Linked DNA regions of Neobacillus sp. PS2-9. The protein of the gene in region 2 interacts with the protein of the main gene of each other region in a pairwise test. Links are inferred from orthologs where the notes say so. Each region holds a gene or a part of one and is shown on either strand. Other genes may lie near its edges. The genes, in order: ligA and leuS.

Region 1 (6,335 bases), 3.6 Mb from region 2 along the record:
GTGATAACAGCTCCTGTTAAGCCATACTCAGTGTTGTTAGCAATTTCAATTGCTTCAGTGAAATCTTTCGCTTTTGTTAAACCAACAACTGGTCCAAAGATTTCTTCCTGCATAATGCGGGAAGTTGGCGTAAGGTCTGCAAAAATAGTCGGTTGGATAAAGTAACCTTTAGAGTTATCTCCTTCGCCGCCAGCCATTAACTTACCTTCGCTCTTTCCAATTTCAATATATTCCATGATTTTCTTGAATGCATTATTATCGTTCACAGGACCCATAAAAGTGCCTTGATCTGTAGGGTCACCCACAGTTAATTCTTTTGTTAATTCAACCACACGGTTCAATACTTGATCGTATACATCTTCAACGATGACAGCACGTGAACATGCAGAACATTTTTGACCAGAGAATCCGAACGCACCTGCAACTATGGATTGTGCGGCAAGCTCAAGATCTGCTTCTGAGTCAACCACAATCGTATCTTTTCCGCCCATTTCTGCAATCAAACGCTTCATCCATACTTGACCTGGGTTCACCTTAGAAGAACGGTCGAAAATACGAAGACCGACATCACGTGAACCTGTAAAGCTGATGAAACGAGTATCTTTATGGTCAACTAAATAGTCGCCTACTTCAGAACCATTACCTGGTACAAAGTTCAAGACGCCTTTAGGAAGACCTGCTTCCTCCATTACTTCTACAAACTTTGCTGCAACCACTGGAGTTGTTGATGCAGGTTTTAATAGTACAGTATTACCGGAAACAATTGCAGCAACAGTTGTACCTGCCATAATCGCTAATGGGAAATTCCATGGGGAAATGATAATTCCCACGCCTAGTGGAATATAGTCATAACGGTTAAATTCATTTGGACGGCTATTAACTGGTACACCATTTTTAAGTGCCAGCATTTGGCGTCCATAATATTCAAGGAAATCGATTGCTTCTGCTGTATCTGCATCTGCTTCTCTCCACGGTTTACCTGCTTCTTTTGTTAAAAGAGCAGAAAACTCATGCTTGCGGCGGCGAATAATAGTCGCTGCTTTAAATAAAACGTCTGCACGTACTTCTGGCTTTACTTTTTTCCATGTTTTAAAAGCTTCTACCGCTGCCTGCATTGCTTGTTCAGCAAGCTCTTGGCTAGCTTTAGACACGCGGCCGATCACTTCTTCTTTATTTGCAGGATTATAGGAAACGATTTTATCTTCCGTTGTGATTCTTTCACCACCGATTACAAGAGCATAATCTTGGCCTAAATAACCTTCAACGGTCTTAAGACCTTGAAGATATGCTTGACGGTTTTCATCAATCGTAAAATCTGTAAATGGCTCGTGCTTATAAGGTTGTACCATTACTTAAACCCTCCTATGTATTAAAACGTTTACATCCACTGTTCATTCTAACATGTTTCATTTCAGGGCTCAATGATTTGAGAACTAGAAAAAAGAGGCGATTAAACGCCTCTTATTGGTAAATATAAACGAACGGTTCAGTGTCATCCGCCTTTTTGACTATGAGTGCTTCCGGACCATCAACTGAGGTTACACTAACAGATACAGATAGGTACTTTGGAAAATGCTCCATTACCAAACCTGTTACATATTGCGTAAAGCCGATCCCTTCTGTTTTACCGTAAAACTGAATAGGAATGGTAATATCTAAATCCTGGAGCTGGTCACCATTATAATAGGCTCTTCCAATGACCCCATTAAAGTTTGGAAAATAATTTTCTACGTCCTGCTTGAAGTTAAGGAAGGCGATGGAATCATCCCGATGATCCTCTTGGGCATCGTTTGAAGGAAATAAGTAATATTTTTCATTTACCTTTTCCCAATCATTTACATTCGCGCTTCCTTTATCAACTGTTGTATAGGTGAAAAACGTACCTGGAACCACCGCAGATTTACTATTTTGTTCAAATAAAGCGATGGTAATAGGAACATCTTTTAGACTCTTAATAGTACGAGTCCGCTTCACCACTTCCTCTGCCAACTTCTTTCCTTCCTTTTCCATTTCAGCAAAAGGAATCTTCTTCTCTAACGTATCTCCACCTTCTGTTAATTTGTAATAGTAGATGGAGTTTAACGCAAGACCAATCGTAACACCAGCAAGAGTTACATTCCCCTTATCATCTTTGGTTAAGTAATCATGTTCTAAAATATGAGCCAAATAGATAGGGGATGAAGGCTCAGCACCAGGAGCAGCCGAATTGACAGGATTTAAGCCAATATTATCTGCCGGCTTCATTTTGTTTTCTTTTAGCTGTGCATCTGTATATTGTCGGTTTAACCATCCTCTGATGGTCTTCCCTTTAATTTCCTGACCTTCACGAAAGTAATACTTCTCTGTATCAAAGCTGTTCTGAGCTATTCTCATCAAGCCCATTTCAAATTCGTTTAAGTCGTATCTTGTATTTATATTATTAACTACCAATCCGCGCGCTTCCCCAGGGACAAATGGTAGGATAGTCCGATAATATTTATTAGAAATATTATACTTTGGTATAATCGCCTTCCCTTTGTCTTTCTCCTTTGTTTGGACCACTTCATTTTGCTTCTGAAAATTGGGTGCACAAGCACTCAGCAAAAAGACAAGGGAAAGAGCGACTATTGAGAGTTTTCTCATTGTCGACACACCTCTTACTTATTTAATTCTTCTACAAGCTTCTCCTCATCCCATACTTCAATTCCTAGTTCTTGTGCCTTGGTTAGTTTGGAGCCGGCATCCTCACCTGCTATCACGAGATGTGTCTTTTTGCTTACACTGCCTGCCACATTTCCACCAAGCGCTTCGATTTTCTCCTTCGCTTCATTGCGTGATAACTGTTCAAGCTTTCCTGTAAGAACGACGGTTTTTCCAGCGAAAATACTATCGGATTCCTCAGCAGAGACTGGCTTTGTCCCTTTGTATTCCAAATTGACACCTACGGCAGCTAATTCTTCCATTAACTCCTTCGCTTCTTCTTGGTCAAAATAGGCAACAATCGAGTCAGCCATTTTATCTCCAATTTCGTTAATCGCAATTAACTCCTCTTTTGAAGCATCGGCTAACTTATTCATCGAACCAAAAACCTGGGCAAGCGTTTTGGCTGCTTTCGCCCCAACATGACGAATACCAAGACCAAATAAAAGTTTTTCAAGAGAATTGCCTTTAGAAGTTTCGATTGCCTTTAACAGATTAGAAACAGATTTTTCACCCATACGTTCTAGAGCTAACAGCTGTTCCTGGGTAAGTTTATAAATATCAGCTACATCACTAATTAATTTCTCCGCAAAAAGCTGACTTATTACTTTTTCTCCAAGGCCATCGATATTCATCGCATTACGAGAGACAAAGTGGATTAGCCCTTCACGAATTTGTGCCGGACATTTCGGGTTGATACAGCGTAAGGCTACTTCACCTTCGAGACGGACCAAGTCACTTTCACATTCCGGACAATGTGTTGGCATATGGAAATCCACTTCATTTCCTGTTCTTTGATCAGCTAACACGTTGACCACTTCAGGAATGATGTCACCTGCTTTTTTCACTACCACTTGATCGCCGATTTTAATATCCTTTTCACGAATCAAATCTTCATTATGGAGTGAAGCACGCTGTACTGTTGTGCCCGCTACTTTAACAGGTGCAAGGATAGCCGTTGGTGTCACTACCCCTGTTCTACCGATGCTTAACTCAATATCTAGCAGAGTGGTGACTACTTCCTCAGCAGGAAACTTGTAAGCAATCGCCCAGCGCGGACTTTTTGCTGTTGTTCCAAGCTCCGCCTGCTGCTCGAGAAAATCCACTTTTATGACAATCCCATCGATTTCATAAGGAAGATGAGGCCGTTTCTCTACCCAGCTGTTTACATACTCTATTACTCCATCAATGGTGGCACATTTTCTTCGTTCTTTATTTGTTTTAAAGCCAAGCTGGTCTAAAAAATCAAGGCCTTCACTATGGGAAACAACCCCGGTTTCACCGACATTGCCAATTCCGTATAAAAACACATCCAGCTTTCTTGAGGCAGCAATTTTGGGATCGAGCTGTCTTAAGGAGCCTGCTGCAGCATTTCTGGGATTAGCGAACAATTCCTCGCCGCGCTCCGCCCTCTTCTCATTCAAAGCTTCAAACGAACGCTTCGGCATATAGGCTTCCCCGCGCACCTCGAGTGAAACATTTTCCCGTAGACGAAGCGGAATCGATTGAATCGTCTTTAAATTAGCAGTGATATCCTCACCAATGGTTCCATCCCCACGGGTTGCCCCTTGAATGAACAAACCATTTTCATAGCGTAACGAAACAGCAAGGCCGTCAATTTTCAATTCACAGACGTAGGAAAAGTCGTCTCCTACAGCCTGACGAATCCTGCGGTCAAAATCCTTTAAGTCTTGATCATTAAAGGCATTACCTAAGCTTAGCATCGGTGTACGGTGCTCCACCTTCTCAAATACGTCAAGAACCACACCACCTACACGCACCGAAGGAGAGTCTGGAGTCTTTAACTCTGGGAACTTTTCCTCTAGCTCTAAAAGCTCCTGCATTAGCCTGTCATATTCAGCATCTGGCACAGATGGTTGATCTAGCACATAGTATTCATAGCCATATTGATTTAATAAGTTTCTTACTTCCGTGATTTTCTGTTCAGCCATTAGAAGGTCCATATATCCAGCCCTTTCATAAAGGTATTCCACTCATGGATTATAGCATGAAGGATTATGCTTTTTTAATTGGTGCAAATTTAGCTAATAGGCGTTTGATACCTACTGGGCTTGGAAACGCAATATCAAGTTCTGTTCCCTCTCCCTGCCCTTTAACACTTACAACCGTTCCAATTCCCCACTTACCATGTTCTGCTTTATCGCCAACCTTCCAGCCGACATCCTCTCCGCCAGAAGCAGCTGAAACTGGACGCATCACTGGTTTTCTTGGGGTAGTTGGTGTACTAAATGTACTTTTTGCTTGTCCAAAGGAAGACCCTGAGCCTCCAAAACTTCTACCTCCGCCAGAATTAAATGGCGTATTCATACGTTTCTCCGGCTCTACTCCTTCAATTAGATCCTCCGGAATTTCAGCGATAAACCTTGATGCAGGGTTCATATTTGTTCTACCGAATAATGTTCTCATTTGAGCGTTGGTTATAAATAGGCTCTTCTCTGCTCTTGTGATTCCGACGTAGGCAAGACGGCGCTCTTCTTCCATCTCCGCTTCTTCCATAAGAGAGCGGCTATGCGGGAATACACCTTCTTCAAGGCCAATGAGGAAAACCACTGGGAATTCCAAGCCTTTTGCAGAGTGCAAGGTCATAAGTGTGATGGTATCAGCCTTTTCACCATCCTCATCTAGTGAATCAATATCAGCAACAAGTGCCAAATCCGTTAAGAATGCAACCAAGCTTCTATCCTCACTAGAATCCTCGAAGTTTTTCGTAACGGATAATAATTCCTCAAGGTTTTCAAGACGGCTTTGTGCTTCAAGTGACTTTTCCGCCTTCAGCATTTCTCGATATCCAGTCTTATCCAGGATTTCTTCCACTAATTCTGTTACAGAAAGGAATTCCTGCATATTCGTGTAATTTTTAATTAAATCACGGAACTCTCTTGCTGCCTTGGTGATTTTCGGACTTAAGCCAATTAATTCAATCGAGTCTAACGCTTGGTATAAGGAAAGGTCATGCATCGCTGCAAAATCGGCAATTTTATCAAGCGAAGTGGAGCCGATTCCACGTTTCGGCACGTTAATGACACGCTGTAAGCTGATGTCATCGTCTGGGTTTGAAATCAGACGTAAATAAGCGAGCATGTCCTTAATTTCTTTTCTGTCATAGAACTTAATGCCGCCGACAATGCTATATTCAATATTGGATTTCAGCAGCACTTCCTCCATTACACGGGATTGTGCGTTGGTACGATAGAGAATCGCAATATCTGACAGCTTCACATTCTGATCTCTTGTTAGTTCTTTAATTTTCCCCGCAACAAACTGCGCTTCTCCCTGTTCACTATCTGCACGGAAATAAACTAGCTTGTTTCCTTCCGGGTTTTCTGTCCACAGGTTTTTCGCTCTGCGGTTCATATTGTTTTCTATTACCTTGTTGGCTGCAAGAAGAATTCTCTTGGTTGAACGATAGTTTTGCTCTAGTAAAATAACCGTTGCATTCGGATAGTCCTTTTCAAAGGAAAGGATATTGGCAATATCCGCTCCCCTCCACTTATAGATGGACTGGTCTGAATCCCCTACGACACACAGGTTTTTAAAACGATTAGCCAATAGTTTAACAAGCATATACTGGGCCCTATTCGTATCCTGGTACTCATCCACGTGTATATATTGGAATTTCCGCTGATAAAATTCAA
Region 2 (6,461 bases):
AACAGCAGACAGTCACACTTCATGACAAAATTGATTTAGGTGGGATTGCCAAAGGCTGGGTCATTGACCGTGCTGCTGAACGCTTGGAAAAGATGGGCTATGGTTTTATTAATGTAGGTGGAGACATTCGGATCTTTGGAGAATTACCTCGTGCAATAAACATAGGAATTGAAAGTCCTTTTGATGAAAAACAAATGCTATCCTCTATTCAGGTGACCAGCGGAGCAGTAGCTACCTCCACCTCAATGAAAAGAAAGTGGATTGTTAATGGCGAGTGGAAGCATCACCTGATTGATCCACGAACGGGTCAGTCATCTGAGAGTGAAATTTTATCTGCTACTATTGCCGCTCCAACCGCTGTAGAAGCTGATGTATGGGCAAAAACCGTCCTTCTTTTAGGAGAAGAGCAAGGTAAAGAGTGGATTAAAGAGAAATGGACACAAGCCGTTTTAATCAATAGGAAAAATGATATTTGGAAAGGAGAAAACTAGTCATATGGAAATGTTTGAGTGGTATATGATTCGAGCGACTGGAACGGTGTCTTATTTACTACTTTACCTTTCTGTCCTTCTCGGCCTGTATTCTCAGGTTCAAAAAAAGAGAAAACAAAAAGTTACCGTTTCCTTGTTTTTGCATGAGGCACTTTCCAACTGGGCACTGATTCTTGTCTTAGGCCATGTTGGTTTTTTGCTCATTGACTCGTATATTTCCTTTCAATGGGTTGAAGTGTTAACACCTTTTAATACAGACTATAAGCCTCTGCCAATGGCAATGGGGACAGTGTCATTGTATTTTTTAATCATGACGATTTCCACCTCAAAAGTACGAAAAAAGATTGGCTATCAAAAATGGCGTAAATTACACGCCTTGAATCCGATTCTCTATATTTTAGTGACGCTGCATGGACTATTCATCGGAACAGACTTCCAAGGGGTTGTCCTTTTAGTCATCAATATACTACCAGCCTTGCTAATAGGTAGCTTGCTTTTTAGAGATAAGTCGACACTTGAAGCAACTCATTGAGATTATAAAAAAACCGATTCTCCAAGGGAAGAATCGGTTTTTTGGTTTATTTCTTTGTTTCACCTGTCCAGTTTAGCATTCCGCCAATCATGTTGCGGACCTTATAGCCTTGTTCCTGCAAATAATAGCAGACATTCCCACTGCGGGCGCTTGAGCGGCAAATAAGAATATATTCTTTATCCTTGTCAAAGTAATCAAGGTTTGCAGGAATATCGCCCATACGAATATGTTTAGCGCCCGGGATCATCCCTCCTGCTACTTCCTCATCTTCCCTTACATCTACAAGATCAAGCTTTTCCCCTGCTTCAAGTTTCTTTTGTAACTCTTCAGGTGTAATAATTTGAATTTCTTCCATGTCATCCATCCCCTTTTTAAGAGTAAAGAGGCTTACCCCATTCGCTTTGGAGGCAGCCTCTTCATTTCATTTAGTTTGCTACAATGTTTACAAGTTTACCCGGAACGGTAATCACCTTGCGAATGGTTTTTCCTTCGATTTGCTCTTTCACTCGATCATCATCCATCGCAATTCCTTCCAACGCTTCCTTACTTGCATCAGTTGGTACCATAAGCTTTGTTTTTACCTTACCATTTACCTGGATTACAATTTCCACTTCGTTATCTACTAACTTCGCTTCATCATAGGCTGGCCACGCTTCATACGAAATAGTTCCACCACTATGACCAAGTTTTTCCCAAAGCTCTTCCGCGATATGCGGAGCAACCGGTGATAGCATTTTAACAAATCCCTCCATATAATCCTTTGGAAGCACAGTCGCTTTGTAGGCTTCATTGATGAATACCATCATTTGAGAAATAGCAGTATTGAAACGTAAGCCCTCGTAATCCTCAGTTACTTTTTTCACGGTCTGATGATAAACCTTTTCCAAATTAGATGCTTCTTCATTTGGCTGGATTTTTGGATTTAACCCTCCATTTTCTTCTACCATCAACCGCCAAATCCGGTCAAGGAAACGACGTGATCCGTCTAAACCATTCGTTGACCACGCAATCGATGCATCAAGTGGTCCCATAAACATTTCATATAAGCGAAGTGTATCAGCACCATGGCTGCTTACAATATCATCCGGATTCACAACATTTCCTTTTGATTTGCTCATTTTTTCATTGTTTTCACCTAAAATCATTCCTTGGTTAAATAGCTTTTGGAATGGTTCTTTTGTTGGTACCACTCCGATATCATACAAGAACTTATGCCAGAAGCGCGCATAAAGCAGGTGAAGTACGGCATGCTCGGCACCACCAATATAGATATCAACAGGAAGCCAGTGGTTTAACTTCTCTTGGGAAGCTAGTGCCTGATCATTTTTCGGATCAATATAACGTAAGTAATACCAGCAGCTGCCTGCCCATTGTGGCATGGTATTTGTTTCGCGGCGGCCTTTTTTACCTGTTTCAGGGTCAACTACATTTACCCAATCCTCAATATTGGCTAATGGAGATTCTCCTGTACCAGATGGTTTGATATCTGTTGTTTTTGGTAATGTCAATGGAAGCTGATCTTCCGGAACAGCAGACATTGTGCCATCTTCCCAGTGGATAATTGGAATCGGCTCACCCCAATAACGCTGACGGCTGAACAACCAATCGCGTAAACGGAAGGTTACCTTCTTTGTTCCGATTCCTTTTTCTTCTAACCAAGCAATCATTTTTGAAATGGCTTCTTCTTTGTTTAAACCATTTAAGAACTCAGAATTGATGTGTTCACCGTCACCAGTATATGCTTCTTTTTCTACATCGCCGCCTGCTACTACTGGTTTAATTGGTAAATTGAACTCCTTCGCAAATTCAAAATCACGCTCGTCATGTGCAGGAACTGCCATGATTGCACCTGTTCCATAGCTTACTAATACATAATCGGCAATCCAGATAGGCATTTTCTCACCATTCGCTGGGTTGATGGCATAGGCACCAGTGAAGACACCCGTTTTTTCCTTCGCAAGGTCTGTACGCTCAAGGTCACTCTTCGTTTTCACCTTATCTAAGTATGCATCCACTGCCGCACGCTGTTCTGCTGTTGTAATTTTATCAACAAAGGAATGCTCTGGAGCAAGAACTGCATAGGTTGCACCGAATAATGTATCTGGACGAGTGGTGAATACAGTAAACGTTTCTTCGTGTCCGTCAATTTGGAAGTTTACTTCAGCGCCTTCTGAACGTCCGATCCAGTTGCGCTGCATTTCTTTCAAGCTTTCTGGCCAATCAAGTTCTTCAAGATCTTCTAATAAGCGGTCACCGTAAGCTGTGATTTTTAACATCCACTGCTTCATTGGGCGGCGCTCTACTGGATGGCCACCACGCTCACTCTTACCATCGATGACTTCTTCATTAGCCAAGACGGTTCCAAGTGCAGGACACCAGTTTACGGCTACTTCATCAATATAGGCTAAGCCTTTTTCGTAAAGTTTTAAGAAAATCCATTGTGTCCATTTATAGTATTCAGGGTCAGTCGTATTCACTTCACGATCCCAATCATAGGAGAATCCTAATGCTTTGATTTGTCTGCGGAAGGTATTGATATTTTTTGCCGTAAATTCAGCCGGATCGTTCCCTGTATCCAATGCGTATTGTTCTGCTGGTAGACCGAATGCATCCCATCCCATTGGGTGAAGGACATTATAGCCTTGCATACGCTTTAAGCGTGAAAGAATATCGGTTGCTGTGTAACCTTCAGGGTGTCCAACGTGTAGGCCAGCACCTGATGGATATGGAAACATATCTAACGCGTAGAATTTGCGTTTATCATATTCTTCACTTGTTTTAAATGTTTTTTCTACTTCCCATTTCTTTTGCCATTTCTTTTCGACTTGTTGATGATCGAAACTCATACTGCTTTCCTCCTAGCTAGATAAAAATAAAAAATCCCCTCATCCCAAAAAGGGACGAGAGGATTGTATGTATCTTCCCGCGGTACCACCCACATTAGTGCTTATGCACTCACTTCATTCATCCTTAACGCGGAATACGGCAAACATTACTGTTCCTTCATGTTTGCAACTCAAAGGCGAGTTCATGATGTACCCGGTTGACTTTCACCAGCCGTCAACTCTCTTCGTACGGGTATGGACCACTACTACTCCTAGTCACTGTCTTTTCAATATGAAGTATTACGGTTATTGTATTAAATTTATCATAAGTATGCAAGTAAACATAGCCTAATTTCAGAATTGACCAAATCCCACCGATTTAAACTATAAAAAGACATTTAGGCCTGGATCAGGTATATTCCTTTTCAAATTATGTGTTGATTGCCTCTTGAAGTACCTCTAAAGTTACCTTTTTTTATTTCTTCCTTTCTTACTTGTCACTTTCGGAGGTTTACTTGTCTAAATCCATGATTACTCGTCTATTTTTCATTTTACTCGTCAACCTTCTCACTTTACTCGTCACTATCCACATTTTACTTGCAAACTACTAAACTACACCCAATTCTCCATAAAAAATACCACATTATTCAAGGACTGTGATGGGACAGAATTATATAAAAAGAACAAAGGAGACCGGCTCCTTTGTCCAATTGTCCAGGTGGGATGGACAAACTCCTACATTTGTCCATGGATGGTGCCTGACACCATTTTTGTTTTTAAAGTGCGGTCATAGATCAAAGTGGTTACGATTGCAATGACGAATAGTCCTATAAGGACGATAAATAGGGCTGAAATATCGTAAATGTCTACGATTATTCCTCCAAGCAGAGGTCCAATCATCCTTCCGCCGGTGGCAGTGCTGTTGACGATTCCTTGATAGAAGCCTTCGCGTCCTTTAGGTGCAAGGTTAAAGGCAACGGTCGGTACAGCAGGCCAGATAAACATTTCTCCTATTGTTAAGATAATCATTGCAACTAAAAGTCCAGAAAAAGCATTTGCCTTTCCTGCAACAATAAACGAAACGATAAAAATACCAATCCCGATAAGCATTTGAAGCTTCAGTGAGGATGATAGTCGCTTCAATACCCCATTTAAGAGTGGCTGCCCTAAAACGATAATGGCACCATTGATTGTCCATAACAAGCTATATTGACTTAACGAAATGTTGATTTCCTGTGTATAAGATGAAATCGTTGTTGACCACTGAACGTATGCGACCCAGCAAAGTAAGTACCCTATGCACAGAATTAACAATGCTTGCAGATTATTTCTGTTTTTTACAACTGGTCCATCTGTGTCACTTATTGGCTTAGCTGAAGCGGTAGCGATTCCTTTATAACCAAACACAGCAATGAGAAGAAAGATGATATACATGATCGTATTGGCAAGGAAGATGAGCTGGAAGGAATAATCTGCTACAATCCCGCCCAAAGCTGCTCCTACTGCTACCCCAAGATTTTGAGCCACATAGATTGCGTTAAATGCTTTGCGACCGCCCTCTACCCAAACGGTGCCCGCCATCGCGTACATTGCTGGAAATACCACCCCAGAACCAAAGCCAATGATGGTTAAAAACACAATATATGCTGGCCAGCCATGCCAAAACGTCAGGCCTATCAGCGCAGCGAGCGTAATACCAATTCCCAAAATGATAGATTTATAGCCGCCTATTTTGTCAAATAGACTGCCGCCATAAAGGTTTCCGATGACACTGGCTGCCGAGTTAAGCATCAAGACAACACCAGCAACGGATAAGGATTTACCTAAATGATCGTGAATATAGATTGTATTTAAAGGCCATAAAAAAGAAGAGCCTGTTACATTCACTGCCATCCCGATGATTAAGAGCCATAAGGCACGTGGCATGAAAAACGCTCCTTTACAATTAGCTATTATTTCAATTCCCAAAGAAATATATTATTCCTTTTTCAGCGGAAGTGCAATTATTTTTCATTGCCAGCACCGGGTAAATGTTCGCTGGATTTCTAGTCAATTCACTGAATTTCGATAGATTCCGCCAAAGTTGAGATTTATTCCGCCAACTTTGCAGTTTATTCCGCCAACTTCGAATGGAATTCCGCCAACTCTGCAGTTTATTCCGCCAACTTTGAATGGAATTCCGCCAACTTTGCAGTTTATTCCGCCAACTCTGAATGGAATTCCGCCAACTTTGCACTTTATTCCGCCGACCTAAAAATTAGAACTCTAAAATTGACTCACCACAATTAATTTGACAAAATAAACGCAAGAAAACACTGTTTCTCACGAAGAAACAGTGTTTTCTACAACGTTACCTAAGGCTCTTTCCATTCTTATTCCTTCTTGGCGGGACGAATAAGATGATTAATGGAAAAGTCTATTTTTTTACAGGCGGTACAACAGGTGCTTGAGCAGGGAAATAACTATTTACTGCCTTATCTTTTTTCTTCTCATTTACCTTTTCATCCAGGACTGCTTTTTTCACTTTTTCAATTTCCTTATCCAGCTCATCCATGTTAACGCCTTTTTTCACAAGTTCTTCAGTAGCTAAGCGGATGGCTTTATTGGACTGCT

What was found.
Region 1: the proteins of leuS (region 2) and ligA interact in binary tests that used the Escherichia coli proteins (3 or more experiments, as listed by UniProt). The link is inferred for Neobacillus sp. PS2-9 from one-to-one orthologs.

What each region holds. Positions count from the first base shown.
Region 1 is NZ_CP133269.1:4,888,885-4,895,219, forward strand. What follows is about bases 2,141-5,034. They hold ligA (NAD-dependent DNA ligase LigA), read right to left. Parts: upstream 4,644-5,034; coding sequence 2,637-4,643; downstream 2,141-2,636. Other genes in these bases: RCG25_RS24430 (CamS family sex pheromone protein), read right to left, coding at 2,141-2,622; pcrA (DNA helicase PcrA), read right to left, coding at 4,696-5,034. Also shown: pruA (L-glutamate gamma-semialdehyde dehydrogenase), read right to left, coding at 1-1,349; more of RCG25_RS24430, read right to left, coding at 1,462-2,140; more of pcrA, read right to left, coding at 5,035-6,335. UniProt on the Escherichia coli protein: DNA ligase that catalyzes the formation of phosphodiester linkages between 5'-phosphoryl and 3'-hydroxyl groups in double-stranded DNA using NAD as a coenzyme and as the energy source for the reaction.
Region 2 is NZ_CP133269.1:1,300,599-1,307,059, reverse strand. What follows is about bases 1,160-4,179. They hold leuS (leucine--tRNA ligase), read right to left. Parts: upstream 3,870-4,179; coding sequence 1,449-3,869; downstream 1,160-1,448. Other genes in these bases: RCG25_RS06430 (rhodanese-like domain-containing protein), read right to left, coding at 1,160-1,378. Also shown: RCG25_RS06440 (FAD:protein FMN transferase), read left to right, coding at 1-491; RCG25_RS06435 (ferric reductase-like transmembrane domain-containing protein), read left to right, coding at 496-1,023; more of RCG25_RS06430, read right to left, coding at 1,070-1,159; RCG25_RS06420 (MDR family MFS transporter), read right to left, coding at 4,584-5,774; RCG25_RS06415 (ammonia-forming cytochrome c nitrite reductase subunit c552), read right to left, coding at 6,265-6,461.